3 regions of the Pseudomonas sp. FA-1 genome follow, and region 2 is predicted to be linked to each of the others. Evidence: riboswitches for the same ligand, from Rfam matches in the RefSeq annotation. Region 2 holds a riboswitch; each other region holds the start of a gene.

Region 1 (10,559 bases), on a different contig from region 2:
CGGCCCGGTACGTTCGGGGTGCGTTTTCACAACCACCTCTATGGGCAGTTGGGCCTGGACTACTACTACAAGGCCATGACCACCCAGGACCTGCCGGCGGCAGTGGCGGGTATCCGTGCGTTGGGCATCCGTGGTTGCGGCATCTCCATGCCCTACAAGGAGGCCTGCATGGCCTTGGTCGATGAGGTCGACCCGTCCGCTGCGGCCATCGACTCGGTCAATACGCTGGTCAATACCCACGGCCATCTGAAGGCCTACAACACCGACTACCTGGCGGTACGCCAGTTGCTGGAGCGGCACCAGGTGGATCCGAACACAGCGTTCGCCCTGCGCGGCAGCGGCGGCATGGCCAAGGCGGTGGCCAGCGCCTTGCGCGATGCGGGCCTGCGTGAAGGGATCATCGTGGCGCGTAACGAGCAGGCCGGCCGGCAACTGGCCGATATGTGCGGGTACCGCTGGCAGGCAGAGTTGGGCGACCTGTGCCCGCCGATGCTGGTGAACGTAACGCCGATCGGCATGGCCGGCGGACCCGAGGCGGATGAGCTGGCCTTTACCGACCATGCCATCGCGGCGGCCGAGCGGGTGTTCGACGTGGTGGCGATGCCGGCGCGCACGCCGCTGATCCGCCGTGCCGAGGCGCTGGGCAAACCGGTGATCACTGGGCTGGAGGTGATCGCCTTGCAGGCGCTGGAACAGTTCGTGCTCTACACCGGCGTGCGGCCGACCGACGAGCAGGTGGCGCAGGCGGTTGCCTATGCGCGGCAGCCCTGAGTTTTTGGGAACACCTGTGGGGGCGGGCTTGTACCCGCCGCTCCCACAAGAGATCGTGTTGCTGCCTCGATGACTGGATCAGAACACCTGGTGATCGCCGTCGAGCTGCTGGTCCACCAACCATCGGCCATGGGCGAGGGCGGCGTGCTGGGCGTTCTCAAGGTCGGACAGGAACGCCATCTTCATCGGCAGTGACAGGCGCCTGCTGGTGTGACCTTCCGGGTCGGTGATCAGGCAACCGGCGGCAAACGGCAGGGGCGACCCTGGGTGGGTCATCACGCTGGCGGTGATGGTGTGGTCGCGGTATTCACAGTGAAGGGTTTGCATCGTCCTTACCTCGCTGTGGCTTGGAACAGGTCTATTCCATATACCACAGCGAGGGGCCGAGGGTTCCCGGCCCGACGAGCGTGCCTTGCCGGCGGGCTCAGAGCTCGGTTGGCTGGATGATCTCCACCCAGTAGCCGTCGGGGTCCTTGATGAAGGCGAGGTGCTTCATGCGGCCGTCGCTCAGGCGCTTCTGGAAGGGCACCTGCAGGGCTTCGAAGCGCTCGCAGGCGGCGCGTACGTCCGGTACCGAAATGCAGATGTGGCCGAAACCGCGCGGGTCGGTGTTGCCATCGTGGTAGGCGAATGCCGGGTCGTTCTCGGTGCCATGGTTATGGGTCAGCTCGAGGATGCCTGGGATCGACTTCATCCACTGGTGGCGTTCGGCGTCATCGGCCGGAATCTGCGCAGGGTCCACCAGGGCCAGGAAGTACAGGCTGAAGGCTGCTTCCGGAAAGTCGCGCTTGTCCACCAGGCTGAAGCCCAGCACGCGGGTGTAGAAGTCCAGGGACTTTTCGATGTCCTTGACCCGCAGCATGGTGTGGTTGAAGACGAAACGGGCGGTGGCGGCGTCCGGCTTGGCGGTAACGCCTGGCAGGGTTTGCAGATCGTGCAGGCTCATGGGTGCTCCAGGAACGAGGCCAGGGACGGGCCCTGGCGGTAAAGACAGGTGGGCCATGATACGGCAGTGAGGCGTGAGCGCAAATGAAAGCGCCCTGCACGAGTGCAGGGCGCTGGAATTAGAGGCCCGCGTGTGCGGGCGCGTGATGGGGTCGCTAGTCCTTTAGCTGGTTCGATACTGCGCGTGTCGATGTGAAAAAAGTGTGAAGTACGCGTTGATGTTTCATGTGCGTACCCAGCTTTCCACCGTCTTGGCGCCGTATTGCTCTTTCCAGGCCTTCAACCCGCGGTGGTTGCCGCCTTTGGTCTCGATCAGCTCGCCGGTGTGCGGGTTTTCGTACACCTTCACCACGCGGGGGCGGCGCTGCTGCTTGGGCGCTGCAGTCGGGGCCCGGGTGGCCGCCTTGGGGTCGAGGATGGCGATGATGTCGCGCAGGCTCTTGTCATAGCTTTTCATCAGGCCGACTAGTTTCTGCTCGAATTCGATTTCGCGTTTTAGGCCGGCATCCTTTTTCATCGCCTCCAGTTGCGCCATTTGTTCCTGGAGAGCTTTTTCGGCAGCACGAAACTCTGCAAGTCTGGACACTGTCATCACTCCTGTAAGTACCGTGGCGGGGCGTGACGAACATACAAAAAAAGCCATAAACGCCGGCCACGAGGATGGGTAAAGCTGTTCGCTGATATCGAGTGTAGTCTTCGAACTCATGAGGGTAAACCGCAAACTTTTTATAAGTAATCACGGAACTTTGCTAGTTTTTCGTGCGGTATTCACAGCGGTTTTCATAGTGCTCTTGAGGCCTACCTAGACCATGGTCCTATGGCTTGGTCTAGAGCGGCTGAGCGATCATCCAGGAAGCTGGCCGGGGTATTTGCCGACGGTCTTGTAGTGCCGGGGCGGCGTGCTGCCCCGGGTCGTTTTCGCTTTGTTCTGGATGTTCCTTTCGCATGTTTGCCCCATTCCCCCTTGCCCCCGGGCGTCGAGTTGCCGGCCTGTTCTTCCTGTGTGCCGGTGCCCAGGCCCAGGCCGCTGGTTTTCTTGAAGACACTACCGCCAAGCTCGAGGCGCGCAATGTCTATTTCAACCGGGATTTCCGTGACGGCCACAGCAGTTCCAGCCAAGGGGCGTCCAAGCGCGAAGAGTGGGCGCAGGGGTTCATCCTGAATGTGCAGTCCGGTTATACCCAGGGCACGGTGGGCTTTGGCGTGGACGCCCTGGGCATGGTCGGCTTCAAGCTCGACTCGAGCCCGGCGGACAGCAACAGCGGCCTGCTGCCGGCGTCCGGCCATGACCCGCGCCGTTCGGTCGACCAGTACGCCAAGCTGGGCGTGGCCGGTAAGGTCAAGGTGTCCCGCACGGTACTGCGCTATGGCTCGATGATGCCGGACATGCCCTTGCTCAAGTACAACGACGGCCGCCTGCTGCCGACGATGTTCCATGGCGCCATGCTCACCTCCGAGGAGGTGAGCGACCTGAAACTCACCCTGGCGCGCCTGAACCAGTACACGGCGCGAGACTCCACCGACCGCCAGGACATTCGCGTGCACTGCAAGAACAAGCGTTACGCCTGCGACACCGAGGCCGATCATTTCGACCTGGCTGGCGTCGACTACCGCTTCAGCGATCGCCTCAGCGGCCAGTACCAGGTGTCGCGCCTGGAGAACATCTACCGTCAGCAGTTCCTGGGCTTGGTGGCTACCCAGCCGCTGGCGCTGGGCAGCGTGTCGGCGGACCTGCGCCTGATCAAGAGCGATGACATCGGCAACGCCCGCGCTGGCGAAATCGACCACCGCGCCTTCAGCGGCATGCTCGGCTACAGCCTGGGCGGGCACAAGATCAGTGCCGGCTGGCAGCGCATGTATGGCGAGAGCGCCATGCCGTACCTCGACGGCAGCAACCCGTACCTGGTCAACTACGCCCAGGTCAACGACTTCGCCGCCGCCCAGGAGCGCTCCTGGCAGGTACGCTATGACTACGACTTCAAGGCCCTCGGCGTGCCCGGCCTGACCTTCTTCACCCGCTACATCAACGGTGACCATATCAAAGTCCCCGGCAGCACCGCTGAAGGCAAGGAATGGGAGCGCGATACCGAGCTCAAGTACCAGGTGCAGGGCGGTACCTTCAAGGACCTGAGCGTGCGCCTGCGCAACTCCACCTACCGCAGCAACTATGAGCGGTGGGCGCGGGACATGGACGAGACGCGGGTCATCGTCAGCTACAACTTCTCGATCCTGTAGGGCGTTTTGCCAAACACCGGCGGCCGGCCGACAATGGGCGCAGGCATCCGCGCGGGCAGGGCGATGAAAAACCTTCTGCTGATTGGCATCGGGCCTGGCGACCCCCGCCAGGTCACCTTCGAGGCCGTGGAGGCGCTGCGGCGCACCACGGTGTTCTTCATCCTGGACAAGGGCCCCGACAAGGACGAGCTGGCGCGCCTGCGCACGATGATCCTGGAGCGCTACGTTCCGGCCGGTGGCTACCGCCTGGTGCAGGTGGCCGACCCCAGGCGTGATGGGCAGGCGGCGGACTATGTCGGTGCGGTGCAGCATTGGCACCGACAGCGAGCGGCCTTGTATGGCCGTCTGCTCGAGGACGAGCTGGGGCCTGGCGATGTCGGCGCGTTCCTGCTCTGGGGGGAGCCTGGGCTGTACGATAGCACCCTGCGCGTGCTGGACTTGGTCCGGGAGCGCGGCTTGGCCCTTGCGCTGGAGGTAATCCCAGGTATCAGCAGCGTGCAGGCCCTGGCTGCCCGACATCAGGTACCGCTGAACCGCATCGGCGAGCCGCTGACCGTGCTGCCGGGCAGGCGCCTGGCCGAGCAGGGTCGGATCGACAATGTGGTGGTGATGCTGGACGGGCAGTGTGCCTTTGCTGACCTGGACGACCCGGCATTGACGATCTACTGGGGGGCGTACCTGGGAACCGAGGATGAGGTCCTGGTCGCCGGGCCGCTGCTGCAGGTCAAGGCGAAGATACTCCAGGTGCGGGAACAGATGCGCCAGCGCAAGGGGTGGATCATGGATACCTACCTGTTGCGGCGTGGGCAGTGATCCGCTGTTTCACCTTCATGCTCCATCGTTGGCACCCGGGAGAGCAGCGTGCGCGGTCCCTGTAGGAGCGGGCTTGTCCCGCGATCAAGGGCAAAGCCCTTGCCACCACCCGCGATGGCAGGTCCGGCCTAATCGCGGGACAAGCCCGTTCCTACAGGGGCGGCGCTGGCTTCGGGCTCAGAAGGTGTAGTCCACCGTGGCGAAATACGACCGGGGCGCGCCCAGCAGCCATAGGTCGCTGGTGTAGAGGTAGGAGGCCGCATACTCGCGGTCGAACAGGTTGTTCACCTGCAGCCCCAGGCGCACAGCCGGCAAGACCTGCCAGCCGATAGTGCCATCGACCACCGTATACCCCGGAACACTACCCTGGTTGGCTGCGCTGTCGTAACGCTGGTCCACGTAACGCAACCCAAGGCCGGCTTCGACATCCTGGCCCAGACCCTTGCTCACCCATAGGTTGGCCGTGCGCCGTGGCACGTTGGCCGGGCGGTTGCCGGCGCGGTCCATGATGCCGGTTGCGGTGTGCTCGAGATAGTCGTCGAACCTTGCGCGTACCACCGAGGCGTTGGCCGAGACCTGCCATTGGTTGGCCAATGCCAGCTCCACGGACGCTTCCAGGCCGTCGGACGTCTGCTGGCCGGCCTGCTGCAGGCCATGGTTCACCGGGTCGGCGACCAGCAGTTTGTGCTTGACGATGTGGTAGGCGGCCAATGTCCATTCGCCCCGGCCATCCCAGAAGCGCTGCTTGAGGCCCAGTTCCGTCTGCCTGGCTTTGGTCAGGTCGTAGCGCTGTTCCGGACGCAAGGTCAGCAGGTCGCCGATGCCGTCTTCGCTGGTGGAGTGCTGGCCATACAGGGACAGGTCCGGCGTGACCGCGAACACCAGGCCGGCACGCCAGTTGCCTCCGCGCAGGCTACGATCGCTACGGGTTTCATTCACCAGGTCGTTGCGCTCCACATGGTTTTGGTCGCGGCGCACACCGGTCACCAGCGACAGGCGCTCGGTCAGCGCGGTGCGGTTTTCCAGGAAGGTGGAGAATGTGTGGGTGACGGACAAGGTCTGCGGGCGTGTCGGCGACAGGCTGTGGAATCGGCCCGGGGCCGGGTTCCACGGATCGAGCGTGTCCACATTGCCGTCATCGAAGGGGGCATTGCTGTCGACGTTGAAGCGGATCTTGTTGTACTCGGCGCCGATCACGGTCTTGCTGGCGCGCCCGAACAGGGTATGGTCGAACGTGAAGCTCTGGCGGTCGCCGAACTGCTCCTGGTTGTGCTTGATCTGCAGGAAGCTGCCACGCTCGAGCACGCCATCGGCCGGGTTCCAGGTGTACGACTCGGCGTTGCGCCAATGCCGTCGGCTCTTGATGTAGTAGAGCTGGTTGCTGGCCGACAGGCTGTCGTGAATGTGCCAGTCGGTGTTCAGGCGCGTCCACTGGTCCCGATAGCGCTGCACGTCGTTGTCGATGTTGTAGTTCTTCTTGCGCAGGCTGCTGCGGTAGTGCCCATCGATCAGTGGGGTGCCGTAGTAGTTGGCCGGTTCGGTGTCGCCGCGTTCGTGGGCGAGGGTGAAACTCAGGTCGTCGCTGGCGTCCAGGCGCAGGGCGGCGCTCAGGGCCAGGCTGCGCGAGTCGGTGCGCTCGACCCAGCCGTTGCCGGCCTGCCGGTTCAGGGTCACCCGGTAGCTCAACCGTTGGCCAAGGCTGCCGCCGCTGTCCAAGGCCAGCTGTTGCCGGTCCCAGGCGCCGTAGCCCAGACGCAGGTGGTTGTGCACCGGCCCGGCGAACGGCTTCTTCGGGATCGCATTGACCACCGCGCCGGTGGCACCTTCGCCGTAGAGCACCGAGGCCGGCCCACGGATCACGTCGATCCGCTCAATCATCCATGGGTCGACCGGGAAGGTCAGGGTGCCTGCGCCACTGTACAGGCGTGAGCCATCGAACAGCGTCATCACCGAGCTTTGGCCTTCGAAACCCCGGGCCGAAAGGCCGGTGTTGCCGTCGCCTGGGCTGCCGGTGAAGGTGATGCCGGGCGAGCGGGTGACGGCGTCCTGGAGCGTGGCGTTGTTACGCCGCTGGATCTGCTCGGCGCTGATGGTGCTGGTGCTGGCCGGCGTTTCCAGCGCGCTCAGGCCCAGGCGCGAGCCGGCCTGGGTCGGGGTGCCCAGGTCGATGGCCTGCGGGTCGAGGGCCTCGGTGATCGCTGTAGAGGGGAGTGTCAGGACCTGGCCGTCGGGCTCATCGGGCCAGGCCGGCAGGGCGACGGCCAGGCAGGCCGCCAGGGTGTGAAGCTTGTAGATACGGGACATGTCGTTCCACGGTTGCAGGAAGGAATGGATCCCGGTGGAAACAACGCATGGAGACCTATCACGCACGCAGGGGCGCACGCGAAACCGGCCTGCGCCCGCCCACCGCGGGGTTGCCAACGAAACTCCAGGCCGGTCTCCGGGCTTGCGAGGGTCATGAACGCCTTCACCTTCCCATGCACAGGCACAGTGGTGTGTCGAAGGGTTCGCTCGCTTACCGTTGCGGGGGCAGCGCCGGACTTGTCCTGTAAAGGACGCACCGGCTTCCCGTTTCACCCTGCGCGCGGCGGCGCAGGACACCTGAAACTGGCGCGCATCTGACCATCGATCGGCGAGGGAGTCAAATGCGCAGGGGGAGGGGTCAGCGACCGCGTCGGCGCGAGACGCGGGCCTCGATGTTCTTGCGCCCGATCAGCAGCGGCGGCTTTTCCACCACCGGCTCATCGGCCAGCCATTTGTACATCACCAGGCAGTCCACCAGCCCCAGCTGGGCATGGCGGTAGGCCTTGGGCAGCCGGCCGACAGTCTCGAAGCCAAGCTTGTGCCACAGCGCCACGGCCACTTCGTTGCTGGCCACCACCGAGTTGAACTGCAGGGCCAGGAAGCCTTCCTGGCGTGCCAGCTTCTGCGAGTGTTCGCACATCAGCCGCGCCACGCCACGACCGCGGGCGGCCTCGGCGACCATGTAGCCACAGTTGCCGACATGGCTGCCGGGGCCTGCTGCGTTGGCCTTGAGGTAGTACGAGCCCAGCAGTTGGCCGTCGGCTTCGGCCACCAGGGTGTGCAGCGGCAGCGAAAGCCACAGGTGGCGGGCTTGCTCGAAGCTGAGGTCGGGGTCGAAGGCGTAGGTCTGGCGGGCCTGGACGATGGCCTGGAAGGTCGGCCAGAAGTGCTCGAAGTCTTCTGGCGTCATGGGGCGGATGTGAATCATTGCAGCTCCGTGGAGTCGGTTGGCCCGGCGCCGCCGCAGGGCGGCGCCGGTACGGTCAATCGTTGGCCTTGCCCACAGCGTCCATGACCCGGGCCGAATACACCAGGGCGGCGCCCGCATTCATCGCCACGGCCACGCCAAGGGCTTCGGCGATTTCCTCGCGGGTGGCACCGTGCTTGACGGCCTGCTGGGAATGGACGGCGATGCACCCATCGCAGCGGGTGGTGACGGCCACCGCCAGGGAGATCAACTCGCGGGTCTTGGCATCGAGGTGGTTGGTCTTGGCCCCGGCACCGCTGGCGGTCATGTAGCCGGTCACGGTGTCGGGGGACAGCTGCTTGAGATCGCCGATGCCGGCCATCAACTGCTTACGGTAGGCGTCCCAGTCCATCATGCTCATCGTCTTCACCTTGTAGGGTTGGCAACAGGAGCTTTCAGGCTAGTCGAAGATTCTACCCTTGCCCGCCTCTCAGGGGCCGCGTCAGATGTAGATGAAGAACAGCACCAGCGCCGCGACCACGGCCCACTTCTCCAGGTAGTAGCGGGTACGGTTGCGTTTCTTCATCGCCTTGCCGCGTTCGCGAATCTTGTAGATGCGGGTGAACAGGCGGTTGATGCCGCCGGTCTTGTCATTGGCATCGTTGGGCGCGGCGGCGGCGGCCATGACGTTGCGGCTGAACCAGCGGTTGAAGGCAGTTGCCCAGCGGTACTTGAGCGGGCGCTCGACATCGCAGAACAGAATGATGCGATTGTGCTCGGTGGTGTTGGCAGCGTAGTGGATGTAGGTCTCGTCGAACACCACCGCCTCGCCGTCGCGCCAGGAATACTTCTGGCCATCGACGTCGATGTAGCAGCCGTCGTCGTTCGGTGTGTCCAGGCCCAGGTGGTAGCGGTAGGAGCCGGCATAGGGGTCACGGTGACGTACCAGTTTGGCGCCCGGCGGCAGGGTGGCGAACATGGCCGCCTTGACCGTACCGATGCCCTGCAGCAGTTCGGTGGTGCGGGGGCACAGCTTCATGGCCGAAGGGTGGCTCTCGCCGTACCACTTCAGGTAGAAGCGCTTCCAGCCGGTCTTGAAGAACGAGTTGAAGCCGACGTCGTCGTAGTTGTCGGATTTCTTGATTTCACCCACGTGCAACAACTGCTGGGCTTCTTCGCGGATCTCCTGCCAGTGATCCTTCAGCGGCTGCAATTCCGGGAACGCCTCCACCGGCAGGTAGGGCTTGGCCGGGTGCCGGGAGAACAGGTACAGGAAGGCATTGACCGGGGCGAGGAAGCTGGAGTGGTCACCCAGCTGGCGGGTCAGTTTATGGCGAACCCGACCGCGCAGGTGAACATAGGCGATCGAGAGGGCGAAGATCAGTACGAGTGCGATTTTCATGGACGGATGCTTGTCGAAATGGCCACGCGTCATGGCTTGAGCCCGCCAGCATAAACAATCATGGAGGCGCTTTGTAGGATTAATCTCAGATTGCCAGGCAGACATTGGTACGAGGCGGTACCCGCCATGAGGGGTGAGGCTCAGGCGTGCCTGTGCGATGATGCAGCCATGCCTACGCAACAGGACCCTTGCCAATGCCAGTGGATGAACGGGAAAAAGGGCAACCGTTCAAGCGGTTGTTCTTCGCCCTGCCGGTGACCGATGCCCAACGCCGGGCCATGGCGCAGTGGCGCCGAGGCCTGGGCCTGCGCAGCGGCAAGCCGGTGCCGGCGGAAAACTTTCACCTGACTTTGCTGTTCCTGGGGGACGTGGACGCGGCCTTGGTGCCTGCGCTGTGCGCAGCCGTCGACAGCCTCAAAGGCCCGGACACGCCGCTGCGCCTGACCCTGGACCGCCTGCAGGTATGGCCACGGGCCAATGTGCTGGTGCTGGAGCCACAGGATACGCCGCCGGCCTTGCGCCGATTGGTCTATGCCCTGGAGCAGGCCGTGCTGCCGCTGGGCATCGCCGGGCAGGGCCGGGAATACCGAGCGCACCTGACCTTGTCCCGGGACTATCGCGCCCAGGTGCCGGAAGCTGCGGTGGCACCGGAGTTCTTCCTCGCCGCCCGGCATTTCACCCTCTATGAGTCACGCAAGGGGCGCTACTGGCCGTTGGCCGAGTGGCCCCTGGCAAATTGACCGTCAGGCCGGCTGCGCCTCGGCGTTGACGAACCGCTGTGCACCAAGGCACGGGCAGGTAATGCTTGAAGTGTTCGCCGTAGCTACTTTGGTGGCTGTGAGGTCGAGCGCCGCCCGCGCGGCGCTCGATCTCACGGGCAGCACCTGCCTCAAGACCGATGCCGCCTCTCAAGGGTTGTGGGGCCCAGACGCGATGCGTACCATGCCGGCATTCCTTCCAATAACAAAACCGCGCGTCACCGGCCTTGAACTGAGCGGGTGATGGGCGGCCTATCGCCTTGTCTTCGGAGATCAACAACCCTTCCATGAACGGACCTACCCCTAGTGTTCTGCCGCCAACCGCCGGTACCGGCAGCTGGCTGAGTGTCGTCGCCCTGGCCCTGGCGGCCTTCATCTTCAATACCACTGAGTTCGTCCCGGTGGCGCTGCTCAGTGACATCGG
Region 2 (10,559 bases):
CACCTGGCCCAGGCGCCGGGCGAACGGGGCTCGGGCCGGGGTGCCTTCGTCAGCGGCGCCATAGGCGTAGCCGCCATGGTTGAGGTAGACCTCGGCCAGGTCGTCGCGGGTCTGCCAGAGCCGACCATCGATGGCGTTCTGCACACCGGCCCCATAGCTGCCGGGCTTGGCGCCGAAGACCCGCCAGCCGGCCTGGCGCGCGGCTTGCTCGGGCTGCAAGCCTTCGGCCAGCAACGCCTCGCGTTCGCGTCGCACGCGGGCGGCCAGGGGGTTGAGATCCTCGGGCTCGTCCAAGGCTGCCACCGCCTGTACCGCGGCGTCGAACAGGCGGATCAGGTTGCCGAAGGCATCGCGGAAAAAGCCCGATACGCGCAGGGTCACGTCGACCCGTGGGCGGTCGAGGAGGCTCAAGGGCAGGATCTCGAAATCGTCGACCCGCTGGCTGCCGGTGGCCCACACCGGGCGCACGCCCATCAAGGCCAAGGCTTGGGCGATGTCGTCGCCCCCGGTGCGCATGGTCGCGGTGCCCCACACCGACAGGCCGAGCTGTCGCAAATGGTCACCATGATCCTGCAGATGGCGCTCGAGAATCAGGTTGGCCGAGGCGAAGCCCAGGCGCCAGGCAGTGGTCGTGGGCAGGTTGCGTACGTCCACGGTATAGAAGTTGCGGCCCGTGGGCAGCACATCCAGGCGCCCACGACTAGGCGCGCCGCTCGGGCCTGCCGGAACGAAGCGCCCGCTCAGGGCCGCCAGCAGGCCGTCGATTTCCGCTGCACCACAGCCATCCAGGGTCGGCGCCAGCGTGTCGACCAACGCCTGGAGTACTGTCGCGACCGGTTGCCAGGCGGGCTCGCCGGGCAATTGCAGGTGCCCCGCCAAGGCCTGCTCGATCAGCACCAGCGCCAGGAGCTCGAGGCGTTCGCGGGTATCGCCGCAGGTGCGCCAGATCGCGTCGTCGAGCGCCTGCAAACGTTGCGGGCGCGGCCCCTGCCACGGTTGGCCGAGGTCACAGTCCAGCGGGTCGAAGCCCAGGGCCATGGCCTTGGCCAGGGCGCGGACAAGGCTGGCGTTGGCGCCTTTGCCATCGCCGCGCTCGACACGCAGCAGCGCCAGCAAGGTGTCGCGGCGCAAACGCCCTTGCGGCGACTGCCCGAACACATGCAGGCCATCGCGGATCTGTGACTCCTTGAGGTCGCACAGGTAGGTATCCAACCGTGGCAGCCACAGTGAAGCATCGTCCAATTGCCCCTCGAGCTGAAGTTCGCGGTCGATATGGTTGGCCTTGAGCAGCTCGAGGATATCGCGCTGCAGTTCGCGGGCCCGACGCGGGTCGAGCAGTTGTGCGTCGTAGTATTCGTCGGCCAGGCGCTCCAGGTGGCGCAGCGGGCCGTAGGTTTCGGCACGGGTCAGCGGCGGCATGAGGTGGTCGATGATCACCGCCTGGGTTCTGCGCTTGGCCTGGGCACCCTCGCCCGGGTCGTTGACGATGAACGGATAGATATTCGGCAGCGGGCCAAGCAATGCGTCCGGCCAGCACTCGGCCGACAACCCGACGCCCTTGCCGGGTAGCCATTCGAGGTTGCCGTGCTTGCCGACATGAATCACGGCGTCGGCGGCATAGCCGTTGCGCAGCCAGAAATGGAACGCCAGGTAGCCATGCGGCGGCACCAGGTCCGGGTCGTGGTAGACCGCGCTGAGGTCCACCTGGTAGCCCCGGGCGGGCTGGATGCCGACAAAGGTCAGGCCATAGCGCAGGCCGGCGATCATCATCCGGCCGCTGCGGAACATCGGGTCCTGCTCCGGCGGCCCCCAACGCTCCAGTACGGCCTGCTGGTTGGCCTGTGGCAGCGAGGCGAAGGCCTGCTGGTAGTCGGCCATGCTCAGGCTCTGGGCACAGGGGCGCTGGTCGAGGTGGTCCAGGTCGTTGGTCACCCCCCCCAGCAATTGGTGGATCAACGCAGTGCCGCTCGGCGGCAGGCCCTCTACCGGGTAGCCCTGCCCCTGCAGGACCTGGAGGATATTCAGCGCGGCGCCTGGGGTATCCAGGCCAACGCCGTTGCCGATGCGCCCGTCGCGGGTCGGGTAGTTGGCCAGCACCAGGGCCACACGCTTCTGCGCGTTGGGCAGGCGCGCCAGCATCACCCAGCGACGTGCCAGTTCGGCGATGAAGTCCATACGCTCGGGATGGGCGCGGTAGCAGACCACGTCCGACTGGCTGCGCTCGCTGCGCCAGGCCAGGTCCTTGAAGCTGACCGGCCGAGTGATGATACGCCCATCCAGCTCCGGCAAGACGATGTGCATAGCCAAGTCACGGGCGCCCAGGCCCTGTTCGCTGGCCTCCCAGGCCGGCTGGTTGTCCTGGGCGCAGATCGCCTGGAGCACCGGGATGTCGCGCCGCAGCGGGCGCAGGTTGGGCTGCTCCGGGCTGGACAGGGCAAAACCGGTGGTATTGATCACCACTTCGGCGCCGGCCTCGTCCAGCCAGGCCTCGACCTGCGCGAGGCAGGCGGCCTCCTTGAGGCTGGCCACGGCGATCGGCAGCGGGTTGAGCCCTGCGGCCTGCAGGCGCTGGCAGAACACATCGACGAACGAGGTGTTGGCCGCCTGCAGGTGCGATCGATAGAACAGCACCGGCGCTACAGGTTGGTCGGGGTGCCATTGGGCGTACCAATCCTGGAGGGTCGCGCTGGGCTTGCCGGGGTGGTACACGCTGGTACGCGGCAAGGGTTGCGGTTCTTCCCAGGCGTAGTCGCGCTCCAGCCACAGGCTGGCCAGGCAGTTGAACAGGTTCAGGGCATTGGCCTTGCCACCCTGGCGCAGGTAATGCCACAGGCGTTCGGCCTGTGCATCGGTCACCGTGCCCAGGCCGGTCAGTTCAGGGTCCGGGCGGTCGTCCCCAGGCACCAGGATCAGCTGGACGCCACGGGCGGCCAAGGCCACCAGCTGTTCGACTCCATAGCGCCAATAGCCGACCCCACCGTGCAACGACACCAGGATCACCTTCGCATGGCGCAGCACCTGGTCCACATAAAGGTCGACCGAGGCGTGGTTCTGCACCTGCATGGGGTTGGCCAGGCGCAGGCTGGGGAAGCCCTCCGGCAACTGCTCGGCGGTTTCGGCGAGCAGCGCCAGGTGCGAGTCGCCGCTGCAGAGAATCACCAGCTCGGCCGGCGTCTGGCCGAGGTCGGCGATGCTGTCGTCCGGCACGAAGCCGCCGGGCTGGGTCCGCAGCAGGTGCATGGGTCAGGCGCCCAGGGCCTGGCGCAGGCGCGCTTCCAGCTGCGCGGCGTCCAGGTCCTGGCCGATCAGCACCAGGCGCGTGATGCGCGGCTCTTCGGCGCGCCAGGCACGGTCGAAGTGCTTGTCGAAGCGGGTGCCGACGCCCTGGATCAGCAAGCGCATGGGCTTGCCGGGGATGGCGGCGAAGCCCTTGGCGCGCAGGATGCCGAACTCCACCACCAGTTGGGTCAGGGCGTCGAGCAGCAGGCTCTCGTCCGCCTCCGGCAGGTCGATGGAAATGGAGTCGAAGGCATCGTGGTCGTGATCGTCGTGGTCATCGCCGTCGTGATGGGCATCATGGTGGGTACGGCGACCGTCGATGTGCGCCTCGGCCTCGGCCCCCACGCCAAGCAGCACCTCAAGCGGCAGGCGGCCGCTGCTGGCCTCGATGACCTTGACCGCCGGCGGCAGCTCCTCCAGCACCTCGGCACGGACCTTGGCCAGGCCTGTAGCATCGATCAGATCAGCCTTGTTGAGCACCACCAGGTCGGCGCTGGCCAGCTGGTCGGCGAACAGCTCGTGCAGAGGCGACTCATGGTCCAGGTTGGGGTCGAGCTTGCGCTGGGCATCCACCTGGTCGGGATAGGCCGCGAAGGTACCGGCGGCCACGGCCGGGCTGTCGACCACGGTGATCACTGCGTCGACGGTGCAGGCGTTGCGGATTTCCGGCCACTGGAAGGCCTGTACCAGTGGCTTGGGCAAGGCCAGGCCGCTGGTTTCGATGAGAATGTGGTCCAGGTCACCGCGGCGTGCCACCAGTTCACGCATGACCGGGAAGAACTCTTCCTGCACGGTGCAGCACAGGCAACCGTTGGCCAGTTCGTAGACACGGCCACTGGCCTCCTCCTCGGTGCAACCGATGCTGCATTGCTTGAGGATTTCGCCATCGATGCCCAGTTCGCCGAACTCGTTGACGATGACCGCGATGCGCCGGCCCTGGGCGTTGTCGAGCATGTGCCGAAGCAGGGTGGTCTTGCCCGAGCCGAGGAAGCCGGTGACGATGGTGACGGGGAGCTTGGCCAGTGTTTTCATGTCGCGATGCCCTTGGCAGGATGGCGCGGGCATGCAGGACGAAAGCCTCGGGCTTGCCAGCCGGGCTCGTTCGCCACCGGATCACCCCGCCCGGTTGAAAGTCGAAAACGTCACGAGGCAGGTCTCCTGGCTTGCACCGTACCGGCCGTGGCCGGTGGAGCGACGCCTTCCCGCGCGGAGCGCAGTGGCTGTGTCGATCCTGTTCAGTGCCTACAGTTGCGGGGGCAGCCGCGGCTTGGACCGCGTTCCCGTCTTAGCTGCGGCCGACGCCGCAGAACCTCGAAGCGGCAAGGCTACGCAGTGGTGGGTAGGCGGTCAACCATCAGCGCAGTATTCCCACCATCTCCATAGAGAACGGATTATGTGGGAGCGGGTTTACCCGCTCCCACAGGAGATGCTCCTACGACACCAATTGACGGAGCATCGGCCGCATGCTTTGCTTGCACCTTGCGTTCAGGTGCCCCCTCGGGGGTGAAACGGGAAACCGGTGCGTCGCAGGCCCCAAGGGGCCGGGCAAGGCCGGTGCTGCCCCCGCAACGGTAAGCGAGTGCGCGTCTTGACCACTGTGCCGTGTCGTATGGCATGGGAAGGTGACGCTGTCCAGGGAGCCTGCCTCCTCCTCGCCAGCCCGGAGACCGGCCTGACGACGAATGAACACCCCGCGGTGGGCGGGTGCTGTCGTGTGCCTTGGGCAAGCTCTGCCCAGGCGTGACGCCCGTGCCCGTCGCCCATAAAAAAGCAGAGGAACGCGTCATGTCCGTCACCAGCGCCAAACACAGCATCGCCACTCCCGTCAGCCTCAGCCAGCGCGTGCTCCTCGCCATCGGCGCCAGCCTGCTGGGCCTGTGCCTGGTCTACTTCGCCGGCTTCTCGCACATCGAGGCCGTGCACAACGCCGCCCACGATACCCGCCACAGCGCCGCCTTCCCTTGCCACTGAGTACGCCTGCATGATCAAGCGCATTGCCCGAACCGCCGGCTTCAGCGGGCTGCTCGCTGCCCTGTTGCTGACCTTGTTGCAGAGTCTCTGGGTCACGCCGCTGATTCTCCAGGCGGAAACCTACGAAAACAACGCCCCGAGCGCCGAGCACCACGCGCATGACGATGGCGTGGCCGCCCACACCCACGACGCCGAAGCCTGGGCCCCTGAAGACGGCTGGCAACGCCTGGTGTCCACGACCGGTGGCAACCTGGTGGTGGCCGTCGGCTTCGCCCTGGTCCTCGCTGCGCTGTACAGCCTTCGCGAGCCCCGCACGTTGAGCACCGGTGCGCTATGGGGGCTGGCCGGCTTTGCGGTGTTCTGCCTGGCGCCGACCCTCGGGCTGCCCCCGGAACTGCCGGGCACTGTCGCGGCCGACCTGGGCCAACGTCAGGCCTGGTGGGCCAGCACGGCGGCTGCCACCGCCGCAGGCCTGGCACTGGCGGTGTTCGCTCGGCACTGGCTGTTCAAGACGCTCGGCGTGGCCTTGCTGGCAATTCCCCATCTGGTCGGTGCCCCGCAACCAACCGTCCATGAGAGCCTGGCCCCCGAGGCCCTGGAGACCCAATTCAAGCTTGCCTCCTGGTTGACCAACGCGGCCTTCTGGCTCGCTCTCGGCCTGCTCAGCGCCTGGCTTTATCGTCGCTCCAGCCAGGCCTGATGACTCGCCCTCCCCTATTGCCGGCGTTCTACGCCGGCTTTGGGTGCCGCAGAGGATGCCCGGCCGACCACCTCGAGCGGCTCCTGCGTGACGCACTGGCTGCCCATGGCCTGCAACTGGCGCAATTGCGCGGCATCGCCAGCATCGACCTCAAGGCCGAAGAAGCCGGGTTGCAGGCACTGGCCAGCCGCCTCGGACTCGCCCTGACGCTGTTTCCGTCCGTACAATTGCACGCCTTCGAACCATTGCTCAGCCATCGCTCGGCCGCCGCATTCAACCACAGTGGCTGCTGGGGGGTCGCCGAAAGTGCAGCCTTGGCGCTGGCCGCACAAAAAAAAGGGACGCCCCGGTTGCTGGTGCCACGCCAGGTAGGCGACCGGGCTACCGTTGCCTTGGCGTGCAGCCGATAATCGCTGCTCCTTATTGCCCTACTGCAAGGACTTCCCATGACGGTCTTCTTCATCGGTGCCGGCCCCGGCGATCCGGAATTGATCACGATCAAGGGCCAGCGCCTGATCCGTCAGTGCCCGGTGATCATCTATGCCGGCTCCCTGGTGCCTGCAGCCGTCCTGCAGGGCCATAATGCCCATACGGTGATCAACAGCGCCGAACTGCACCTCGACCAGATCATCGCAGCCATGCGCAGCGCCCATGAACAAGGCCATGATGTCGCTCGCGTGCACAGTGGCGACCCGAGCCTGTACGGCGCTATAGGCGAGCAGATCCGCCACCTGCGCGAGCTGGGTATCGACTACCAGGTCATCCCAGGCGTCACGGCCACTGCCGCCAGCGCAGCCCTGCTCGGCTGCGAGCTGACCTTGCCGCAAGTGGCGCAGACGGTGATCCTCACCCGCTACGGGGACAGCTCGCCCATGCCCGCGGGCGAGCAACTGGCCGACTTGGCCCGACACCGCAGCACCCTGGCGATCCACCTGGGCGTCAAGCACCTTGAACGTATCGTCGCCGAGCTGTTGCCCCACTACGGCCCGGATTGCCCGGCTGCCGTGGTGCACCGCGCCACCTGGCCGGACCAGGACTGGGTGCGTGGGACCTTGCAGGATATCGTCGCGCTCACGGCAGCCAAAGGCTTCCGGCGCACGGCATTGATCTTGGTCGGGCATGTGCTGGGCGACACCCCATTCGCCGAGTCGGCCTTGTACCGGGCCGGGCACGCTCACCTCTATCGCCCCTTGGGCTGAAGCTCAAGATCATTCCTACAAAAAACATATGAGGTTACACAGATGCTCGAACTGCGCCCCAACTGCGAATGCTGCGACATCGACCTGCCAGGCGACAGCCCGGACGCAAGGATCTGCTCGTTCGAATGCACCTTCTGCCGGGCCTGCGACGAGGAGCATTTCCGGGGACGTTGCCCGAATTGCGGTGGCCAACTGGCCCCTCGGCCACCTCGAGTCGGAACCGCCCTGCTGAACAACCCGGCCTCAGGCCAGCGCGTCATCAAACCCCATAGCCGCTGCACCCGGGCCGGCGGATAGGGACCGCGGGTTGCGATGACTGCCCAGCCTGTACCATTGCCATGCCGCTTGTAGGAATTTTCAACAAACACACTTCGTTTATTCAACATCCCTACGCTTCCCATTACTATGCCCCCCGAATAAACGTATCTTGCGCGCTCCGCGCAGGTCCCAGAGGGTATTCCTGCGGGATTTCAGGAAACGGACCACATTCCTACAGGAGTTATCCAATGACAGCCGTTCTGATGGTTGACGACCATCCAACCGTTCGACTCGCGGTACGCATGTTGCTCGAACGCGAACGTTTTCGCGTCATCGGTGAATCAGGAGACGGTATCGATGCCGTGCAGCAGGCCCGCTCGCTGCGCCCCGACGTGGTGATCCTCGACATCGGCCTACCTGGCCTTGACGGCATGGAAGTGATCAAGCGACTACAATTGCTTGAGCCTGCACCGAAGATCATGGTGCTCACCGGCCAACCTGCCGACCTTTATGTACGTCGCTGCCTGGATGCCGGGATTGCCGCCTTCGTCAACAAGGATGAAGACCTCGACGCCCTGGTGTTCGCCTTGAAGGCGCTGGTCAAGGGTTACTCGACCTTTCCACAGATGTCGGTCAACAGCAGTTCGCTGGAGAGCGAGTGCGAACGCCTAGGGAGCCTTTCAAATCGCGAAATGGAAGTGCTGCGTCGCCTCAGCCGAGGGGAGAACAACAAATTCATCGGCGAATGCATGAACCTCAGCGCCAAGACCATCAGCACCTACCGGGGTCGTATCATGGACAAGCTCAAGACCGAGTCGCTGGTCGAGATGGTTGACCTGGCCAAGCGCAACCAGGTCGCTTGAACGCACTCGGCATGAAAGGTGCGCTGGGCGTTCTTCTATTGGGCCTATGCCTGGTAGCCACCTCGCCAGCGGCAAGCACGGACAGCGAGGCACGCCACTTGCTGGCCCGGTCCCTGAGCGTCGCACCGCCCTTGCCGATGGACCCGGTCGATCGGCAATGGCTGGAGCGGCGCAAGACGCTGGTGCTCGGGAGTTCGAAGCCGGACTACCCACCGTTCGAGATCAACACCAGCCTCACCGATTACGAAGGGATCAGCGCCGACTATGCCGGCCTGATCGCCGCACAGTTGGGTGTGGCGATCGAAGTCCGACGCTTCCCCGATCGCCAGGCAGCCATCGAGGCACTCCACGCAGGCAGCATCGACCTGCTGGGCAGCTCGAACGCGTTCGAGGCCGCCGATGCCCAATTGGTGCTCAGCCAACCTTATGCCGATGACCTGCCAGTGATCGTCAGCCGGCAAGACCGGATGCTCGCCCGGCACGCCAAGGACCTGGCCGGCTTGCGCCTGGCGATGGTCGATCACTACCTGCCGGAATCCGAGGTCCGCAAGCAATACCCCCAGGCGCAGCTACGCCTGTATCGCTCTACCCTGGCAGGGCTCTCCGCCGTGGCGCTGGGCGAGGTGGATGCCTACCTGGGCGATGCCATCAGCACCGACTATCTGGTTGGCAAGAGTCTGCAGGGCCTGGTGAAGATCGACCATTTCAGCCCGCTGGCGACGGATGTCTTCGCCTTTGCCCTGGCTCGCGACAACCCTCGCCTACAGCGACTGGTCGATAGCGCCCTCGCCAGGATCAGTGACAGTGAACGGCTGGACATATTGCGCCGCTGGAGCACTGGCAACACCAGCCTGCTACTGAAGAACCACACCGGGGCCCTGACTGCCGAAGAGCAGGACTGGATCAAGCAAACCCCGAAAATCCGCGTACTGGTAAACAGTTCGCTCGCCCCCCTGACCTTCAATGACGCTGCACATCACCCCAGCGGTATCACGATCGATCTACTCAAGCAGATCCGCCTGTTGACCGGCCTGCGCTTCGAAATCGTCGAACGCGACTCGATCCAGGAAATGGTCGACCAGGTGGCCGAGGGTAAAGCCGAGATGATCGGCGCCCTGGGCTATGGCCCCGAGCGGGCGGCACGCCTGCGCTATACCCGCCCTTACCTGGTGAGCCCAAGGGTCCTGGTCACCCGCAGCGATGCTTACTGGGCCGGCGCCCCCACCGCCTTGGACGGGCGACGGGTCGCACTGCTGCGCGGCGCCCCACAGCGAGAGACGCTGCGGCAGAAATACCCTCGTGCACGCCTGGTCGAAGTGGACACCCACCTGGAGCTGATGGAAGCAGTGGCCAATGGCGAGGCGGATGTCGCCCTCAGTTCGCACATCAATGCCAGCTATTACATCGCCCATGTGTTCAAGAACACCTTGCGCATCGCCGGCCTGCAGAGTGACGAACCGGCGGTGGCGGCCTTCGCGGTGGCGCCCAACCAGCCACTGTTGCAATCGATCCTGAACAAGACACTGTTGAGCATACCGCCCGAGGAGCTGGATCAGGTGGTCAATCGCTGGCGCACCACCACCGTGGTCAGCGACAGCCCGTGGCGCAACTACCGCACCCTGGTCTTGCAAGTCCTCGCGCTGGCCGTCCTGCTGCTGGCCGGCGTGGTGTTCTGGAACACCTACCTGCGCAAGCTCATTCACCAGCGCACCGAGGCCGAACGCGCCCTGCAGGCCCAGCTGGCCCTGAGCCGGAGCTTGCTGGAGCAATTGCGCCAGGCCAAGGACGACGCCGAACAGGCCAGCCAGGCCAAGAGCACCTTCCTGGCGATCATGAGCCACGAAATCCGCACGCCCATGAATGCCGTGATCGGCCTGCTCGAGCTCGCGCTGGAAGACAGCCGTCACGGCCGCAGCGACACACAGGCGCTACAAACCGCACACGGCTCGGCGGTAGGCCTGCTTGAGCTGATCGGCGACATCCTCGATATTTCGCGCATCGAGTCCGGCCACCTGACCCTGCAACCGGCGCCCACGGACCTGGTCGAGCTGGTCCGCTCGACCTTGCGTGTGTTCGAAGGCAATGCCCGCATCAAAGGCCTGCTTCTGGACGCCGAACTGCCCCAAGCTCCGGCCTGGCTGCAAGCCGACCCGGTGCGCCTTAAGCAGATTCTCTCCAACCTGATCAGCAATGCCATCAAGTTCACCGACCACGGCAGCGTGAAGGTCAGCCTGAAGCTTGCTCCGGATGCGCCCGGGGCACCAGTTCGCGTTGCATTGGCCGTACAGG
Region 3 (10,559 bases), on a different contig from region 2:
TTGTTCCGCCTGGTGTTGAGCTTCATGGCCGTGGTGATGCTGGCTTTCGTCTCGGTCGAAAGCTGGCGCATCGCCCGTGACTACCGCCATGCGTCGCTGAATGCAGAGGACGCAGTGATCAACCTGGCCAGGGCCACCGCTCAGCACGCCGAAGATGCGATTCGCCAGGTCGACGCCATTAGCGCAGCGTTGGCCGAACGGCTCGAAGGCGATGGCTTCGCCAACCTGGACCGGCCGCGCTTGCATGCCTTGCTCAAGCAGCAGAAGGCCATCATGCCGCAGTTGCACGGCCTGTTCGTCTACGACGCCGAGGGCCGCTGGGTGGTAACCGACCGGGCCTCGACACCCAAGCACGCCAACAATGCCGACCGCGATTACTTCATCTATCACCGCACCCATACCGGCCGAGGCGTGCGTATCGGTTCGGTGGTGCGCAGCCGTTCCACGGGTGACCTGGTGATCCCGATCTCTCGGCGCCTGGACCACCCGGACGGCCGTTTCGCCGGGGTGCTGCTGGGCACCATCAAAGTGGACTGGTTCGTACGCTACTACGGCGACTTCAAGATCGACGAACGCGGCGCACTGGTACTGGCCAAGCGTGATGGCACCATCCTGGTTCGGCGGCCGTTCGTCGAGCAGGTAGTGGGGCGCAGCCTGGCGGACAGCGAGATCTTCCGCAACCACCTGCCTTACGCCGACCAGGGCGTGGCCGAGGCGGTGGCAGTGGTCGACGGTACCCCGCGGCTGTATGCCTACCGGGCACTGTCGAGCTACCCACTGGTGGTGGAAGCAGGTTTGTCGCGGGAGTCGATCCTCGCCCCGTGGCGCCACGACATGCTCAAGTCGGTCGCCGTGCTGCTGCTGTTGCTGGTGGGGCTGGCGACCTTCGGTTGGGTGGTGCTGCGCCAGCTACGCGAGCGCATCGTCATCGAGCGCGCCTTGCACCAGGCGCACCAGACCCTCAAATCCCTGGCGCTGACCGACAGCCTGACAGGCCTGGGTAACCGGCGCCGGCTCGACGGTGTATTCGACGCGGAGATCCGCCGGGCACGCCGTCAAGGCTACCCGTTGGCGCTGGTGATGATGGACCTGGACTACTTCAAAGCCTACAACGACCGCTATGGCCACCCCGGCGGCGATCAGTGCCTGCGACGCGTGGGCGAAGTGCTGCGCCATGCGCTGAAGCGCCCAGGCGATCTGGCGGTGCGCTATGGCGGCGAGGAGTTCACCTTGCTGCTACCGAACACCGACGCCCAGGGTGCAGTGGCGATCGTGCAGGAGATCCTGGCCTTGCTGCGCCGGCAGATGATCGAACATGCCGGCAGCCCGCTGGGGCATGTCACCGCCAGTGCGGGCATCGCGGTGGGGTACCCAGGGCCTGAAACGATCACGCCGGAAAACCTGATGGCGACGGCAGATAGCGCCCTGTACGAGGCCAAACGCCAAGGGCGGGACCGCTATCAGCTGGCCACTGGTGCGCTGACCGGCACCCATTCGTGAGCGATCAAGCCGCCGGCACGATCGTCAATGCCATCGCGCAGCGCCCAGTCAGGCCGTGAGCGCGTTCGGCCTGCAGGATGTCGCCCAGGCGGGCGTCCAGTTGTGCCGGCTCGATGATTTTGAACCCGTGCCGGGCGTAGAACGGCGCGTTCCAGGGGACCTCGGCGAAGGTCGTCAGGGTGGCGACCCGCTTGCCGTGGCTCCGCGCGATGCTGATTGCTTGCTGGAGCAGGGCGCGCCCCAGCCCTAGGCCCTGGGCCTGCGCGCATACCGACACTTCGTGGATATGCAGCCAGTCGTGTGCCTGCTCGGTGCAGATGAAACCTTGCGGGCAGTCGTTGCCGTCCACCGCCACCCAGCTGCCTTGCCCGACAATGAAGGCCCGGTGGGCGTTTTCGTCCAGCACATCGCCAGTGGCCAGCCAAGCCAGGTCAGGCAAACGCAGGAAGGCCTGGGCCGCCGAGCGCTCGATGGCGGCAAGCAAGGGGACATCATGAAGGCGGGTAGGGCGAATGTGCATGGGTGGTCCCTGACAAAACGCCCAGTCTGCGAGCCCTGCCGCGCCAAGGCAAGGCTCGCCAGCGGCTCATTCGCCGACCAGCTCGCGCAGCTGCCAGCGCACCGAGCTGACGCCTTTCTCGAGGCTTACCCGGCTGACCAGGCGTTCCAGCTGGGTAGGGGCCTGCGGTGTACCGAGCAGCTCGGCGCGCACCTCAAGGCGCGCGGGGTTGGCCAGGTCTTCGCTGTGCAGCGACTGCAGGCGCAGGCCGGGGTCGCTGAGGCTGTGCAACATCAGGCTGCGTACCTGGATTTCGTCCTCGGCGCGGCAGACGATGCGGACCTCGAAACGCTGCTCCACCTCGCTGGCCGGCAGTACCTCCTGGCGGTCCAGGCGCTGGGCGATGTCACGCAGCAGGATATTGGCACACAGCACCACCAGGCTGCCCAATGCCGCCTCGAGCAGCAGGCCCAGGCTGCACAACACACCGATGGCGGCCGTGCACCAAAGCGTGGCGGCGGTGTTCAGGCCACGGACATTGAAGCCGTCGCGCATGATCACGCCACCGCCGAGAAAGCCGATACCAGACACCACATAGGCGGCGATACGCGAGGCATCGGTGGGCGCCATGCCAGGCACCGCCTGGGTCATGAGCACGAACAGGCAGGCGCCGGTGCTGACCAGCGCATTGGTGCGCAGGCCGGTCAGGCGCTGGCGCAGTTGACGTTCGGCACCGATCAGGGCGCCGAGTACCAGGGCTACGCTGACGCGCAGCAGAAAGACTTTCCAATCCATAGCAAACCTCATTTCCCGGGCATATGCCCGTGGGGCGCCGCCACCTGCGGCGCAACTGAAAACAACGAGTGCGAGGACCACATGCCCGCGTGCCGGGCACGGGAGCAGGAAGGAAAGAAGGGGAGACATCGACCCGCCTGGGCCGTGATGAACCACCGTCTACCGTGTGCGGCAAGACAGTGGCAGGAGGGCTGCCGGACTAGCTCGCCGTGTGGGCCTGTCGCAATCGACTGGGGCTACTGTCCAATGCAGGACTCCTGTTGTGGGATGCAAAACTGCGCCGCGGACCTTACGCCTGGCGCCAGGCAGGGTCAAGGACAGTTGCGTGACAATTGCGCGATCTGGGAAATTTCCTTCATGAAACTGGATGTTCGGCGACCGGACTTTCATGAAAAAGGCCTCTGAAGCGCGCCCAGGCGGTGTTAACCTTGCGCCCTTCGTTACAACCTCGGACCGTTACATGCTGTTCAATCTCGCCATCCTGTTCGGCACGCTGGTGGCCATGGAAGGCGTCGGCACGCTGGCCCACAAGTACGTCATGCATGGCTGGGGCTGGTGGCTGCATCGCTCGCACCATGAGCCCCACCTGGGCATGCTGGAGACCAACGACCTGTACCTGGTGGCACTCGCCCTGATCGCCTCGGGCCTGGTCGCCCTGGGCAAGGCCGGGTATGCGCCGCTGCAATGGGTCGGCGCTGGCGTGGCGGGCTACGGCGTGCTGTATGTACTGGCCCACGATGGCTTCTTCCACCGCCACTGGCCCCGGGCGCCGAAGCCGGTGAACCGCTACCTGCGACGCCTGTATCGGGCCCATCGGCTGCACCACGCGCTGCCCGGGCGCAAGGGCAGCGTGTCGTTCGGGTTCTTCTATGCACCGCCTTTGCGGGTGCTCAAGCGCCAGGTACGCGAGCGTCGGGCACAAGGCCTGTAGACACGTCAGGGCTTGCGGCGCAGCATCAGGATGAAGAACATGCCGCCGATGGCGGCGGTGGCGATGCCGATGGGCAGGTCCTGGGGCGCGATCAACGTACGTGCGCCGATGTCCACCCAGACCATGAACAGCGCCCCGAGCAAGGCACAGGCCGGGAGCAGCCGTCGATGTTCGGCGCCTACCAGCCGGCGGGCGACATGGGGCAGCATCAGGCCGACAAAGCCGATGGCCCCGGACAATGACACCAGCACGCCTGTGAGCAGCGCACACCCCACGAACACATGGGCTCTTACCCGACGGGGCTCGAAGCCCAGGCTGACGGCTGTCTGTTCGCCGCTCATCAAACCATTGAGGGCCCGCGCCAGGCTCATCAGCAAGGCAAAGCCCGCCAGCACGCACAGTGCCGGCAGCCACAGCAGCGACCACTGCGCCAGGCCCAGGCCGCCCAGCATCCAGAACATCACCGAGCTGGCCGCATGTGGGTCGCCGGTGTAGAGCAGCAGGTTGGCCAGGGCCATGATCACGAAGGACACGGCCACCCCAGCGAGCAGCAGCCGGTCGCTGTCCAGGCGCCCGCGTCGGCTGGCCACCGCCAATACCAGCAGCATGCTGGCGAGCGCGCCGATGAACGCCGCCAGCGGCAGGCTGAACGGGCCGGCGAAGGCGCCCAGGAACAGCACCACCAGGACCGCGCCCAGCACCGCACCGGAACTGACCCCGAGCAGATGCGGGTCTGCCAGCGGGTTGCGGGTCACGGCCTGCAATGCACCACCGACCAAGGCCAGGCCTGCACCCACCAGCGCACCGAGCAGCACCCGCGGCGCGCGGATCTGCCAGACGATCTGTGCCTGGCCCCGGCTCCATCCTCCTGGGTCGACCAGGCCTGCCTGTTGCAGCACGATGCCCAGCACATCGGCCAGGGGTACCTGGGCAGCACCGAACCCCAGAGACACCAGACACGAGCACAGCATTGCCATCAGCAGCGCGACGAGCAACAACCGGTAGGCGCGACGATCACGTACCGGCATCACTGCAGCGTGCCTGCGAACAGGCGGGGATGCAGCGCCGCTGCCAACTGCTCGATGGCGCTGGCGTTGTCCACCGATGGGGTGACTTGAATATAGGAGAGCACCACGAAACGTCGTTCGCGGATGGCCGTCACTTCGCCTAGGGCCGGGTGCGCGAGCAGGAAATCGCGCTTCTGTTGCCAGGAGGTCGGGCCGTAGTCGACGATCACGATCACCTGCGGGTCGCGCTCCACCACGCTTTCCCAGTTCACTTCGGTCCAGCTGGCGTTGACATCGGCCATTACATTGTCACCGCCGGCCGCCTCGATCAGCGCTTGGGGCATGCCGAGGCGGCCGGAGGTGGTGGGGCGGTCTTCGCCGCTGTCATAGAGGAATACACGGGGAGCCTGGGGCTCAGCGGCGACCTGCGCCTGCACGCGCGCCACGCGCTGGCGCAGGGTGGCGATCAGGGCCTGGGCCTGCTGGCGAACGTCGAAGATGCGCCCCAGGTTGTCCAGGTCCCGGTACAGGTCATCGAGGCTGGCGCGGTGTTGGGGCATGACCCGCGAGCAGGACTCGCTGAGCTCGTACACCGGGATGCCGAACGGTGCCAGGGCCTGTGGCGTGACCGGGCCGCCCACGTACATGCCGTAGCCCCAGCCGGCAAAGAGGAAGTCGACGTTCGCATCGAGCAGGGTTTCCACCGATGGGTAGCGCGGGGCGAGTTCCGGCAGGCCGTCCAGGGCACCCGTCATGGTAGGGTCAAGGGTCTTCCAGCCACTGATGCCGGTGAAGCCAACCATACGCTCGCGCAACCCCAGGGCCAGCAGCATGCCGGTCAGGTTGCTGTCGTGGCTCACCGCCCGCTGGGGCGGCTGGCTGAAGGTGACATCACGCTCGCAGCTGCGCACGGTCACGGGGTAGTCGCCTGCCCAGGCGACGAAGGGCAGGGCGGCCAGCAGGGCCAGGCAGGTGAGGCTTCGCTTCATGCGGGGCTGATCCAGGTGATGCGTGGGTGAAAGGCCACGGGGTGACGGTCGACCAGTGCCCGTACGCCGAAGACTTCGGCCAGGCACTGTTCGGTCAGTACCTCGGCCGGGGGGCCGTGGGCAACAATGCGACCGGCCTCGATGACATACAGCCGGTCACAGAAGGCCGCAGCCAGGTTCAAATCGTGGAAACTGGCGAGCAGGCTCAGGCCGGTGGCGCGCAAGTGCTCCAGCAAGGCCAGCTGGTAGCGGGGGTCCAGGTGGTTGGTGGGTTCGTCGAGGATCAACAGGCGCGGTTGCTGGACCAGCGCGCGAGCCAACAGCACGCGCTGCTTCTCGCCGCCGGACAACGGGGTAAAACCATGATCGCCGCGCGCTTGCAGGCCCAGGCGATGCAGGCTGGCGTCCACCAGCGCATCGTCATCGTCGCTGTCGAACCATCCCTGGTGCGGCGTGCGGCCCATGGCGACCACATCGCGTACGCTCAGGCCGAAATCCTCGGGAAACTCTTGGAGCATCACCGCGACGCGTTGTGCCACCCAGCGCGCCGGGCGCTGCCAGATGTCCTCGTTTTCGAGCAGCACGCGCCCGTCATCAGGCCGTGTGAAGCGATAGGCGCAGCGCAGCAGGCTGGTCTTGCCGCTGCCGTTGGGGCCGATCAGGCCGACGCATTCACCGGGGCGTACCTCCAGGTCAATGCCGTCGAGCAGCCGCCGGCCACCAGGCGATGGCGCCCAGTGCAAACCTTCGAGACGCAGGGTAGGGGCAGACATGACGAGCAACCGTACCGGGAATGAATGTAACCCGACGATGACGGCGCGCAAGGGAATCGCGGGCAGGCTGCTGCCCCAAGACCGGCCCGCGCCCGCCCACCGCGGGAGTTGCCAAACGAGGTGACAGGCCGGTCTCCGGGCTTGCGAGAGGCGTGAGGCATTCACCTTCCCATGCCGGTGGCACAGTGGCGTATCGAATGCATCGCTCGCTTACCGTTGCGGGGGCAGCGCCGGACTGATCGCACAAGGCGAGGCACCGGCTTCCCGTTTAATCCCCGGCACGGCGGCAGGGGACACCTGAAACTGGGGCGCATCTGAGCATTTATGCGAAGGGGAGTCAACTTGCAGGGCGGTCGTTCTGGCGTCGCAGGCAGCCAAAACCTGAACCGGCGCACCCGGTTCAGGTTTGGCGCGCGGCAGCTTACGAGACGAAGTCGGTGGAAAGAGACAGTGTCCGCCACTGCTCCAGTTCATGTTCGACTGCGCGGTTCTTGGCCTCGACGCGCGCCACGGCGTCGCTGCCCAGGGCCAGACGCAGCGGTGGATTGGCTACACTCGCCAGCACCATCAAAGCCTCGGCCAGTTTCGCAGGGTTGCCGGGCTGAGCGTGGTTGGCTGCTTCGGCATGATTGCGCATGACGCCGACGGTGGCGGCATAATCGGGCAGCTCCAAAGCTGTTTTCACCAACGATTGCTCATCGAGGAAATCGGTGCGGAAAAAACCTGGCTCGACCACGGTTACCTTGATCCCCAATGGGGCCAACTCCTGATGCATCGCTTCACTGATGCCTTCGACGGCGAACTTGGTCGAGCCATAAACGCCCCAGCCCATATAGGCTTGGTAGCCACCCAGCGATGAGATGTTGATGACATGGCCGCTGCGTTGACGGCGCATATGGGGCAATACCGCACGGGTGACGTTGAGCACGCCGAAGACGTTGGTGGCGAACAGCCGCTCGGTTTCGCTGGCGCTGGTTTCTTCGACCGCGCCGAGCACGCCGAACCCGGCATTGTTGACCAGCACGTCGATTTGCCCGAAATGCTTGATGCCGGCAGCGACCGCTGCGTGGGCTTCCTCCTCGCGGGTCACATCCAGGCGCACCGCCAGCAGGTTCGGATGCTGACCGAGTCGGGCCTCGATGTCTTCTGGTTTACGTGCCGTTGCAATGACTGCATCGCCAGCCGCCAGGGCCTGTTGGGCGATCAGGGTGCCGAAACCACGGGAAGCGCCAGTAATGAGCCAAGTACGCATATCAACTCCTCCTGTATCCGACCCTGCACCATGCGGGCCTTCTCGATGAGTTGATTGAACTTTAAAATCTCTTGATTCCTGTGATAATCCCATGAATATCACATGGGCCTTTGAGTGGTTTTCATCAATGAAACCGACCAGCACCGCCGACCTGTCGCTTTTCCTGTGCATTGCCCGGCACCTGAATTTCAGTCGTGCAGCGGTCGAGCTCGGCCTTACGCCCTCGGCCTTGAGCCATGCGCTGCGAGCTCTGGAAACCCGCCTGGATGTTCGCTTGTTCAACCGCACCACGCGCAGTGTGGCACTTACCGACGCAGGGGAGCGTCTTTACCAAAGGCTGCAACCGGCCTTTCGCGACATCGCCGACGCCCTGGAAGACCTCAATAATTTTCGTGACAAACCGTCTGGCAACCTGCGCATTACCGCTGGGCGCGCAGCCGCGGAGCTTGCACTGCTTCCACTGGCCCAGCCTTTTCTCGATGCATACCCGGATGTACACCTGGAAATCGTCAGTGACGACGCGTTAGTGGACATGGTGGGCACCGGCTTTGATGCTGGTGTACGCCTGGGTGAGCGGTTACAAGCCGATATGGTCTCATTGCCCATTGGCCCTTATCTGCGCTCGGTGGTGGTCGGCTCGCCCGCGTTCTTCGAACGCCATTTCACCCCGCAACACCCACAAGACCTGAAAAAACTACCTTGTATCGGGCACCGTTTTCCCAGTGGCGCGCTTTACCGATGGGAGTTCGAGCGGGGAGGTGTCCAACTGGAGGTCGATGTCCGAGGCCCGCTGATACTGGGTGATGTGAGCTTGATGCTGGCGCCTGCCTTACAAGGCATCGGCCTGGCCTATGTGTTCGAGGACATGGTCAAGGAACATCTGGAGCGAGGCGATCTGCAGCAGGTTTTGGGCGATTGGTGCCACTACTATCCGGGACTGCACCTGTATTACCCAAGCCGGCGGCAGGTGCCAGCGGCATTGAAAGCCTTCATCGAGTTCGTACGGGAACATCGCTAGCGGGAGCGCGGGCCAGTACAGCGTCGTCGACTGGATCGGCGTAGTGATCTATACCCAATAGACGTTTGCAGCGTACACCGCCGCTCCGGGAAAGACGTCGTTGCTCGCCAGGAGGTTTGCCGTGATAAACCTGCCCACCACCCAACTGCTGACCCGCTACAAACGCTGGGCTGACCAGCTGCTTTTCGCCAGCCTGGCCTCCCTGGCACCCGAGGAGCTGACCCGGCAACGCGCTGGACCGATGAAAACCATGATCGCCACGCTCAATCACATCTATGTGGTAGACCGCATCTGGCAGGCCCATCTTGAAGGACGGCTGCATGGGTTTTCGTCACGCCAGGCCATGCCTTACCCGCAACTCGATGAGTTGTGGGGCGCTCAACAGGAGGTGGACGACTGGTTTGTCGACTGGGGCACCGGGCAGACGGAGGCTTCATTGAAGCGCTCAATCGACTTCGCATTCGTCTCTGGCAACCAGGGAACCATGACCGCTGGCGGCATGTTGCTGCATGTAGTCAACCATGGGACCTATCACCGCGGTTGGCTGGTGCAGATGTATTTCGAAATTCCCGCCATACCGCCGATGACTGATTTGTCGATTTACCTCACCGAGGCCGCCCCGTCGTGTGACATCAAGTGCTAGACGCAGGTTGCCCCATGTGCTCGATGATTTTGGCGCGTAGCCAGCGCTCGGCGGGGTCGTTGTCCGTGACTTCGCCCCAGACCATGGACAGTTCTGATGTGGCGATAGGGAAGGGCGCATCCTCGGCGCGCAGTTGACTGCCGTCGATCAGCGCTGCCGCCGCGTAGTCCGGAACGCAGGCCAGTAGCTGGGTGCCCGCCAGGATCGACCGTAAGCCACTGAACTGAGGAACTGCCAGCACCACGCGTCGAGTGCGGCCAACACGGGCCAGGTCATTGTCGATATTGCCGCACAGATCACCTGAGAACGATACCAAGGCATGGGGACGCTCACTGAAATCATCCAGGCTCAGGGGCTCACTGCAATCATCGCCACGCAACACTTTGACTGCCATGTCGCGTAGCTTGCGACGCTTGGCATTGGCGGGGAGTTCCGTGGTGTAGCTGACTCCGACAGAAATTTCGCCCGAAGCCAGCATTCCGGACATCAAAAGAAAATTCACCCGCCGGACCACGATGACCACATTCGGCGCTTGCTCACGGATGTGTTTCAGTAGGTGGGGGAACAGGCCGAATTCGGCATCATCGGAGAGGCCGATGCGGAACGTATCGCGGTTGGTGGCCGGGTCGAAGTCCCGGGCCCGGCTCACGGCGCTGGAGATAGTATCCATCGCGGGCTGCAGCTCCCGCAGAATCGCCAAGGCACGCAAGGTCGGTTCGAAGCTTCTGCCGTTTCGGACCAATAATGGGTCGTCAAAGAGATCGCGCAGGCGGGCCAGTGCGGCACTCACCGCCGGTTGACCAAGAAATAGTTTTTCTGCAGCGCGGGTGAGGTTTCTTTCGAACATCAACGTTTCGAAGACCACCAGCAGGTTCAAGTCGATACGGCGCAGCTCGTTGCGGTTCATCCTGGCTCCTTTCTGGGGCGGTGTCCAGGCAACAAGTATCGTGCAAGCGGTGCAAATTGCAGGGTTGGCTTGCGTGATTAAACATCGATCGGGTCGTCGGTTTTTATCCTTTTGCGCTGCCTTCCATAAGCGCGATCTCGACCTAAGCTCATGTATTGTTCCGCACGCCTGTGTCGAAGCCACTCAGGCGCGAATACCCGTGTGCCACATGAGGGCGATTCGATGACTCAAACGCTAAGGATCAA

Evidence for each region. A riboswitch is a leader RNA that binds a small molecule or an ion and turns the genes downstream of it on or off. The one in region 2 is predicted to bind cobalamin.
Region 1: it holds a riboswitch for cobalamin, as region 2 does, so the genes downstream of both, AC1MHZ_RS22360 (TonB-dependent receptor) here and cobW (cobalamin biosynthesis protein CobW) in region 2, are expected to answer to the same signal.
Region 3: it holds a riboswitch for cobalamin, as region 2 does, so the genes downstream of both, AC1MHZ_RS16740 (ABC transporter ATP-binding protein) here and cobW (cobalamin biosynthesis protein CobW) in region 2, are expected to answer to the same signal.

What each region holds. Positions count from the first base shown of each region.
Region 1 is NZ_JBWXTH010000016.1:53,163-63,721, forward strand. It holds gene AC1MHZ_RS22330 (shikimate 5-dehydrogenase) at 1-771, shown strand, start outside; gene AC1MHZ_RS22335 (hypothetical protein) at 850-1,098, opposite strand; gene gloA (lactoylglutathione lyase) at 1,196-1,717, opposite strand; gene AC1MHZ_RS22345 (histone-like nucleoid-structuring protein, MvaT/MvaU family) at 1,940-2,302, opposite strand; gene AC1MHZ_RS22350 (OprD family porin) at 2,662-3,951, shown strand; gene cobF (precorrin-6A synthase (deacetylating)) at 4,015-4,764, shown strand; gene AC1MHZ_RS22360 (TonB-dependent receptor) at 4,942-7,068, opposite strand; cobalamin riboswitch at 7,179-7,384, opposite strand; gene AC1MHZ_RS22365 (GNAT family N-acetyltransferase) at 7,427-7,996, opposite strand; gene AC1MHZ_RS22370 (carboxymuconolactone decarboxylase family protein) at 8,052-8,396, opposite strand; gene lpxO (lipid A hydroxylase LpxO) at 8,478-9,377, opposite strand; gene thpR (RNA 2',3'-cyclic phosphodiesterase) at 9,572-10,117, shown strand; gene AC1MHZ_RS22385 (sugar transporter) at 10,423-10,559, shown strand, end outside.
Region 2 is NZ_JBWXTH010000013.1:17,569-28,127, reverse strand. It holds gene cobN (cobaltochelatase subunit CobN) at 1-3,240, opposite strand, end outside; gene cobW (cobalamin biosynthesis protein CobW) at 3,244-4,311, opposite strand; cobalamin riboswitch at 4,411-4,608, opposite strand; cobalamin riboswitch at 4,750-4,969, shown strand; gene AC1MHZ_RS20770 (CbtB domain-containing protein) at 5,065-5,250, shown strand; gene AC1MHZ_RS20765 (CbtA family protein) at 5,261-5,950, shown strand; gene AC1MHZ_RS20760 (cobalamin biosynthesis protein) at 5,968-6,360, shown strand; gene cobM (precorrin-4 C(11)-methyltransferase) at 6,397-7,149, shown strand; gene AC1MHZ_RS20750 (DUF1272 domain-containing protein) at 7,192-7,446, shown strand; gene AC1MHZ_RS20745 (response regulator transcription factor) at 7,656-8,270, shown strand; gene AC1MHZ_RS20740 (transporter substrate-binding domain-containing protein) at 8,282-10,559, shown strand, end outside.
Region 3 is NZ_JBWXTH010000009.1:38,674-49,232, forward strand. It holds gene AC1MHZ_RS16710 (sensor domain-containing diguanylate cyclase) at 1-1,500, shown strand, start outside; gene AC1MHZ_RS16715 (GNAT family N-acetyltransferase) at 1,505-2,020, opposite strand; gene AC1MHZ_RS16720 (MgtC/SapB family protein) at 2,087-2,794, opposite strand; gene AC1MHZ_RS16725 (sterol desaturase family protein) at 3,255-3,725, shown strand; gene AC1MHZ_RS16730 (FecCD family ABC transporter permease) at 3,731-4,753, opposite strand; gene AC1MHZ_RS16735 (ABC transporter substrate-binding protein) at 4,753-5,721, opposite strand; gene AC1MHZ_RS16740 (ABC transporter ATP-binding protein) at 5,718-6,494, opposite strand; cobalamin riboswitch at 6,604-6,810, opposite strand; gene AC1MHZ_RS16745 (oxidoreductase) at 6,916-7,746, opposite strand; gene AC1MHZ_RS16750 (LysR family transcriptional regulator) at 7,874-8,764, shown strand; gene AC1MHZ_RS16755 (DinB family protein) at 8,886-9,407, shown strand; gene AC1MHZ_RS16760 (LysR family transcriptional regulator) at 9,397-10,314, opposite strand; gene AC1MHZ_RS16765 ((2Fe-2S)-binding protein) at 10,537-10,559, shown strand, end outside.